2 regions of the Mesorhizobium sp. M0040 genome follow, and region 2 is predicted to be linked to the other one. Evidence: riboswitches for the same ligand, from Rfam matches in the RefSeq annotation. Region 2 holds a riboswitch; the other holds the start of a gene.
What was found. Region 2 has a riboswitch for S-adenosylmethionine ahead of metX (homoserine O-acetyltransferase MetX). Riboswitches for the same ligand answer to the same signal wherever they lie in the genome.

Region 1 (3,942 bases), on a different contig from region 2:
CTCGACGCCGATCGGCTCGCGGCCGGACGGCTTCTGGGGGGAGGTCGAATGCGCCTTTCTCAACACGCTGCAGGCACGCTGGCAGTACGCCGGAGAGGCGCTCGGCCTCGGCTTCGCGCAGGGCAAGAGCATGTTGTGGAATAAGCCGATGCTCGACGCCAATGGCGGCATCTGCGCGCTTGCTGCCGAGATCGCCGAAGACGCCGCCGCGACCAAGCTGGTCAACGGGTTCGGACTGCGGGTCAATCTTGTCGCCTCGCCCTTCGAACAGCCGCTCGGCCGGCGCACGTTTGGCGAGATCTGGTCGCGGCAGGCGCGCTGGGCGCGGCTGCGCCGCGTCACCTTCGCGCTGTTCTTCGCCCCCGAGATCCTGATCGGCGCAGCGCCGCCGCTGGTGCTTGCGCTGATCGCGGCGGCTGACGCCGGCGGCCGCCTGCCGGCAACCGCCATCGCCGTGCTGGTCGCGGCCTACCTGCCGGAATGCGCCTTGGCCTCGGCCAAGGGATGGCACCTGTCGCTGCGCACCATCCTGGCGATGATGGCGCGAGACCTGATGCTTCCCGCCATTTGGGCGCGCGGATGGCTGAGCGGCGCCGTCGACTGGCGCGGCAATGTGATGACTATCCAGACCAAGGCCGTCGCGGAGCTGGAAGAGACCCCGTCCGGCGCCTGATCGGCGCGTCCCCGCTCGCCTCTATTCGGCCAGCCCTTATCCGGCAACTCTCAGTGCCTGCTCGATGTCTTCGAGCAGGTCGTCGGCGTCCTCAAGGCCAACTGACAGTCTGAGCGTTCCCGGTCCGATGCCGAGCTCGGCGCGGGCCTCATCGGTCAAGTTCTTGTGCGTCGTCGTCGCCGGATGGGTGATCAGGCTCTTGGCGTCGCCGAGATTGTTGGAAATCAGCACGACGTCGAGTGCGTTCTGGAAGGCAAAGGCCGCCTGCTTGCCGCCCTTCACATCGAGGCAAATCAGCGTCGAGCCGCCCGACATCTGCTTCTGGACCACGGCCGCTTGCGGGTGGTCGGCGCGGCCGGGATAGATGACGCGGGCGATTTGCGGGCGCTCGGCGAGGAAATCCGCGATGCGGCCGGCACTTTCCGTCTGCTGGCGTACGCGCAGCGGCAGCGTCTCCAGGCCTTTCAGCAGCGTCCAGGCATTGAAGGGCGAGAGGCTTGGGCCGGTGTGGCGGAAATAGTCATGCAGGTTCTCGTCGATCCATTTCTTGTCCGACAGAACGATGCCGCCAAGACAGCGCCCCTGGCCGTCAATATGCTTCGTGGCCGAATAGACGACGATGTGGGCGCCGAGCTGCAGGGGTTTCTGCTGCAAGGGCGTGGCGAAGACATTGTCGACGATCAACCTGGCGCCGATCGAATTGGCAAGTGCCGCGACGGCGGCAATGTCGACTACCTCCAGCGTCGGATTGGTCGGGCTTTCCAGGAAAAACAGTTTGGTGTTGGGCTTGACCGCCTTTTCCCAATTGGCGATGTCGGTGCCGTCGACCAGCGTTGCCTCAATGCCGTATTTCGGCGCCAGCGTCTCGACCACCCAGCGGCAGGAGCCGAACAGCGCGCGCGCCGCCACGATATGGTCGCCCGCCTTGGCGCTGCACAGCAGTGCTGCCGTCACCGCCGCCATGCCGGATGCCGTGGCGCGCGCGTCCTCGGCTCCTTCCAGCGCGCACATGCGTTTCTCAAACATGTCGACCGTCGGATTGGCATAGCGCGAATAGATGAAGCCCGGCTCCTCGCCCTTGAAGCGCGCTTCCGCCGCTTGCGCCGTCTCGTAGACATAGCCTTGGGTGAGATACATCGCCTCGGAGGTCTCGCCGAAGCCGGAACGCAGCGTTCCGGCATGCACGAGTGCGGTCTGAGGCTTCCAGTCGCGCTTCTTGGTCATCATTCTATCCAAACACCAAAATTGGTCCAAACAACAAAAAACCGGTCGCGAAAGTCGCAACCGGTCCATATGGCCTTGCGGCCCGACGGTCCTTTAGCGACTTGTTTAACGTGGCTGCAAGCCGACCGGCCAAATCACCACGGGATAACGAGCTTTAGACCCGCGCCACGCTTGCGTCAATTGCCGGCATGATTAAGAGGGTTGTACCAAGCAGGTGCCAAAGGCGTCCACGGTCGGACCTGCGACAGAACAAGACCTCGCCCGGCGTTCGAACGGAGCCAGACCCTTGCGGCAGACAGGCATTCTTCCCGATCAGGATATTTCCGCGCTGTTCCAGACGGGCGCGCTGAAATCGCCGCGCACGCTCGATGCCGATCAGATCCAGCCGGCCAGCCTTGACCTCAGGCTCGGCGACAAGGCCTGGCGGGTGCGCGCTTCCTTCTTGCCCGGCCCGGACCACAGGGTTGTCGATAAGCTCGACCGGCTGAAGCTGCACGAGATCAACCTCGCCGAAGGTGCCGTGCTGGAAACCGGCTGCGTCTACATCGTGCCGCTGCTCGAAAGCCTGGCGCTGCCCGCCCATATTTCCGCCTCCGCCAACCCGAAAAGCTCGACCGGACGGCTCGATATCTTCACCCGGGTAATGACCGACCGTGGCCACGAGTTCGACAAGATCGCCGCCGGCTATGAAGGCCCGCTCTATCTGGAGGTCAGCCCGCGCACTTTCCCGATCGTCGTGCGGACCGGCTCGCGGCTGTCGCAGATCAGGTTCCGCACCGGCAATGCGCTCTTGTCGGAAAGCGAGCTGCACGACCTGCACCGCGCCGAGATGCTGGTCGCCACCGAACCGCCCAACATCTCAGGCGGCGGCATCGCGCTGTCGATCGATCTCGACGGCGACAAGGACGGGCTGGTCGGCTATCGCGGCAAGCACCACACCGGCCTGGTCGACGTCGACAAGCGCGCCGCGCAGGATGTCGTCGATTTCTGGGAGCCGCTCTACAAGAGCGGTGCCGGCGAGCTGGTGCTCGATCCGGACGAATTCTATATTCTGGTGTCGCGCGAGGCGGTGCATGTGCCGCCGCTCTACGCGGCCGAAATGACGCCTTTCGACCCGCTGGTCGGCGAGTTCCGCGTCCATTATGCCGGTTTCTTCGACCCGGGTTTCGGCCATTCGGCGTCGGGCGGCACCGGCAGCCGGGCGGTGCTCGAGGTGCGCAGCCATGAAGTGCCGTTCATCCTCGACCACGGCCAGATCGTCGGACGGTTGGTCTACGAGCACATGCTGAAACGGCCGCGGGCGCTCTACGGCACAGATCTAGGCTCGAACTATCAGGCGCAGGGCCTGAAACTGTCCAAGCATTTCCGCGCTGCGCGCTGAGCTTCCTCTCACTTGCGGGCTACGCCCGGCTCAAAGCGCCTTCACCGCCACCTTCACCGGCTGCTCGATTTCAAGCGGGTTGCGCAAAGGCAGGCCGAAATCCTGCGCCTCGATTTCGAATACGTCGCCGGCCTCGGTCCTGATGCCGTCGGCGAAGGACAGCGTCGCCGTGCCGAACATGTGCACATGCACGTCGCCCGGCTGGCGGAAGGCCGAGTATTTGAAGTGGTGATGCTCGAGATTGCCAATGGTGTGCGACATGTTCGCCTCGCCCGACAGGAACGGCTTTTCCCAAAGTAGCTTGCCGTCGCGCAGGATGCGTGAAGCGCCGCGGATATCGGACGGCAGGTCGCCGATCAGGATCTCCGGGCCGAACGAAGCGTTGCGCAGCTTGGAATGGGCGAGGAAGAGATAGTTCACACGCTCGGTGACGTGGTCGGAAAACTCGTTCGACAGGGTGAAGCCGACGCGGAACGGGGCGCCGTCGTCGCCGATCACATAGATCCCGGCGATTTCCGGCTCCTCGCCGGCATCCTGGGCGAAGGCCGGCGACATAAGCGCCGCACCGGGCGCCACCGCCATGGTGCCGTTGCCCTTGTAGAACCATTCCGGCTGCACGCCGATCTGGCCCTTCGCCGGCTTGCCGCCCTCAAGCCCCATGCGG
Region 2 (3,942 bases):
TTTGCAACGATCCCATGGATCACCTCTCGTTCCCGGCCGCCGGACCATCCAGGCGCGCTCATCGATAAGGACAGCGCAGGTGTGCCAAAATCATCGGTGCCAGGTGGAAATATCTTTCAGGTGACGGCAGCCGCGCTTCGTTTTTGTATTCAGTGTCATTACCTCTGGGGTAATCGACCAGCGCATTACGTCTCGGCAAACTGCTCCCATCAAGCCGGTTGTCCGGCCTTCGACCACAAGGAGATACGCCATGACCGCCTACGCCGTCGCCCATATGCGCCAGGTCACGCCGGGGCCGCAGATCGTCGAGTACCTGCACAAGATCGATGAAACGCTGGAACCGTTTGGCGGCCGCTTCGTGGTGCACGGAGGCGAGGTGGAAGTCGTTGAAAACACCTGGCCGGGCCACCTCGTCATGATCGAATTTCCAGACATGCAGCAGGCGCGCGCATGGTACCGCTCGCGCGCCTATCAGGAGATCTTGCCGCTGCGCACCGAGAATTCTCAGTCCGACGTGGTCCTGGTCGATGGCGTTGCGCATCCGCACAAGGCCACCGACGTTCTCGAATAAGGGGACGATCTGCGACGATTGGCTCTTATCGTTTCAGCAGAAACACCGCCTGCTGGCCGAAAAAATTCCAGAACCACCACGGCATCGAGAAGCCGATCCGCTGGCCATTGGCGTCGAGCGCGGTCGCCTTTTCCACCGTCGCGCCAAGCTCGTCGCACAGATTGACGAAATCGCGAATGGTGCAGAAATGGATGTTGGGGGTGTCATACCAGGAATAGGGCAGGTCCCTGGTCACCGGCATGCGGCCGTTGAAGAGCAACGAAAAGCGCACCCGCCAGTGGCCGAAATTCGGGAATGAGACGATGGCGCGGTTGCCGATCCGGAGCAGTTCGTCGAGCACCAGCTTCGGATTGCGTGTCGCCTGCAAGGTCTGCGACAAGACGACGAAGTCGAAGCCCTTGTCGGGATAGAATTGGAGATCCTTGTCGGCATCGCCCTGGATGACCGACAGGCCACGCGCCACGCATTCGTTGACGCCGCGCTGCGACAGCTCCAGGCCGCGGCCATCGACCTTCTTGGTCGCCTGCAGCAATTCGAGCAGCAGGCCGTCGCCGGAACCGACATCCAGCACCCGCGACTGCGGCGGGATGAGATCGGCGACGACTTCGAGGTCGACGCGCTGGGCGCGGTTGACGCTCATGCGTTCGCCTCTTGCCTGGCGCATGATCCTGATCCGAAAAGTCTGCAACTTTTCGGGGTCATGCGCTGATGCCTGGCGCATGGTCCTGATCCGAAAAGCCGGCAACTTTTCGGGGTCATGCGCCGAGCCCTCTCGCCCGAGCGGCCGAGGCGATGAAGCCTTTGATGGCGGCGAACAGTTCGGGCTCGTCGAGCAGAAAGGCGTCGTGGCCGCGGTCGGTCTCGATTTCGACGAACGATACCGAGGCGCCGGCCGCGTTCAGCGCGTGCACGACCGAGCGGCTCTCTTCGGTCGGGAACAGCCAGTCGCTGGTGAACGAAACCAGGCAGAAGCGCGTCTTGGTGCTGGCGAAGGCATCGGCCAGCCGGCCGCCATGGTCGGCGGCGAGATCGAAATAGTCCATCGCCCGGGTCATGTAGAGATAGGAGTTGGCATCGAAGCGATCGACGAAGGTCATGCCCTGATGGCGCAGATAGCTCTCGATCTGGAAGTCGGCATCGAAACCGAAGGTCAGCGCTTCGCGGTCCTGCAGGTTGCGGCCGAACTTGCGATGCAGCGCTGCTTCCGACAGATAGGTGATGTGGGCGGCCATGCGCGCCACCGCCAGCCCCTTTTCCGGCCGCTTGCCATGCTCGAAATATTTGCCGCCGTGCCAATCGGGGTCGGCCATCACCGCCTGCCTGCCGACCTCGTGGAAGGCGATGTTCTGCGAAGAATGGCGGGCGCCGGTCGCGATCGGCAGCGCCGAGAAGACGCGCTCGGGATAGCTGGAGGCCCATTGCAGCACCTGCATGCCGCCCATCGAGCCGCCAAGCACGCTGAACAACTGTTCGATGCCGAAATGCTCGACCAGCATCAACTGCGCCCGCACCATGTCGCGGATGGTGATGATCGGCAGGTCGAGCCCGTAAGGCTTGGCTGTGGCGGGATTTGTCGAGGCGGGGCCGGTGGAGCCGAGGCAGCCGCCGATGACGTTTGACGAGATGACGAAGAAACGGTCGGTATCGATGATCTTGCCGGGGCCGATCAGCACTTCCCACCAGCCCGGCTTGCCGGTCACGGGATTGGTGTTGGCGACGTGCTGGTCGCCGGTCAGCGCATGGCAGACGAGGATGGCGTTGGAGCGCGCGTCGTTGAGCGTGCCATAGGTCTGGTAGGCGATCTGGAACGGCGACAGCAGCGTGCCGGCGTCGAGCTTGAGCGGCTTGTCGGCGCCGAAACGCAACACCGGGCTCGACGGCTGGTCGGCCTCGTTGTTGGTTTTTCGAGCGCGCAAAGCGACCATTACATCTCCTTGCCCGGCCTTCCGTTGTCCGCCGGTCTGGGCAACAGCCAGTCAGGGCAACAAAAAACCGGCCATGCCTTCGCAAAGCCGGTTACAAGATGCAAACGGCCCTTTAGCAAGTTGTTTAACGTGGCTGCAAGCCGACCGGCCAAATCACCACGGAACTGTTGCTGCTCTTCTAGGACCGACGCATGGCTTCGTCAACGGCAAGTTCTTGATCCCGAATTGCCGCCCCTCGACATTCCGAGCCACGGCTTGTATTTCCGCTGCGGCCTCCGGATGGAGGCACTCTCGACGGATTTCATGAAATGAGCCAGACACCGGATCAGACACGTCCAAGGCCCCGCGCCGGCATCATGGACATCGAAGCCTATGTGCCCGGCAAGAGCGCGGCGCCTGAAGGTGTCGCCAAGGTCCATAAATTGTCGGCGAACGAGAACCCGCTCGGTCCTTCGCCAAAGGCGATAGAGGCCGCGCGCGCGGTCGCCGACAAGCTCGCGGTCTATCCCGACGGCAGCGCCAGGCGCCTGAGGGAAGCGATCGCCGAGGTGCACGGGCTCAACCCGGCGAACATCGTCTGCTCCAACGGCTCCGACGAGATTCTGGGCCTGCTGGCGCAGACCTATCTCGCACCCGGCGACGAAGCCATCATCACCGAACACGGCTTCATGGTCTACAAGATCTACATACAGTCGGCCGGTGCCGTCCCGGTAACGGTCAAGGAGACCGATGAACGCGCCGACATCGATGCGATCCTCGCCGCGGTGACGCCGGCTACCCGGATCATCTTCCTTGCCAATCCAAACAATCCAACCGGCACCTACGTGCCGTTCCAGGAGGTGCGCCGCCTGCATGCCGGCCTGCCGCGAAACGTGCTTCTGGTGCTGGATGCAGCTTACGCCGAATATGTCCGGCGAAACGATTATGAAGCCGGCGTCGAGTTGGTGGGCAGCGCGGAAAACGTGGTCATGACCCGCACTTTCTCCAAATTGGGCCTGGGCGGGGCGCGGATCGGCTGGATGTATGCGCCAATGCACGTCATCGACGCGATCAACCGCGTGCGCGGGCCTTTCAACGTCAATGCGACGGCGATCGAGGCCGGCATCGCGGCGATCCACGACCGCGCCCATATCCAACGCAGCGTCGCGCACAACGAGACCTGGCTAGCCTGGCTGAGCGAGCAACTAAGCGGGCTCGGGCTGCGGGTGACGCCGAGCGTCGGCAATTTCATCCTCATCCACTTTCCCGAGGACAAAAAGCATTCGGCGGCGGCCGCCGACGACTACCTCAGTGCGCGCGGCTACATATTGCGGCGCGTTTCCGGCTACGGTTTTCCGAACGCGCTGCGCATGAGCATCGGCACCGAAGAGGCCAATCGCGGCGTTGTCGCAGCACTCGCGACATTCCTGAAAAGCTAGAACACCATGACCTCACCGATGTTCGAAA

Region 1: linked by a shared signal. The riboswitch ahead of NKJ91_RS25400 (O-succinylhomoserine sulfhydrylase) and the one ahead of metX (homoserine O-acetyltransferase MetX) in region 2 are both predicted to bind S-adenosylmethionine.

What each region holds. Positions count from the first base shown of each region.
Region 1 covers NZ_JAMYVA010000040.1:5,410-9,351, forward strand. The annotation lists gene NKJ91_RS25395 (glycosyltransferase) at 1-673, shown strand, start outside; gene NKJ91_RS25400 (O-succinylhomoserine sulfhydrylase) at 710-1,900, opposite strand; SAM riboswitch at 1,971-2,048, opposite strand; gene NKJ91_RS25405 (2'-deoxycytidine 5'-triphosphate deaminase) at 2,184-3,278, shown strand; gene araD1 (AraD1 family protein) at 3,309-3,942, opposite strand, start outside.
Region 2 covers NZ_JAMYVA010000037.1:1,136-5,077, reverse strand. The annotation lists gene NKJ91_RS24550 (SDR family NAD(P)-dependent oxidoreductase) at 1-16, opposite strand, end outside; gene NKJ91_RS24545 (DUF1330 domain-containing protein) at 251-571, shown strand; gene metW (methionine biosynthesis protein MetW) at 597-1,211, opposite strand; gene metX (homoserine O-acetyltransferase MetX) at 1,327-2,496, opposite strand; SAM riboswitch at 2,589-2,666, opposite strand; gene hisC (histidinol-phosphate transaminase) at 2,805-3,914, shown strand; gene NKJ91_RS24525 (prephenate/arogenate dehydrogenase family protein) at 3,921-3,942, shown strand, end outside.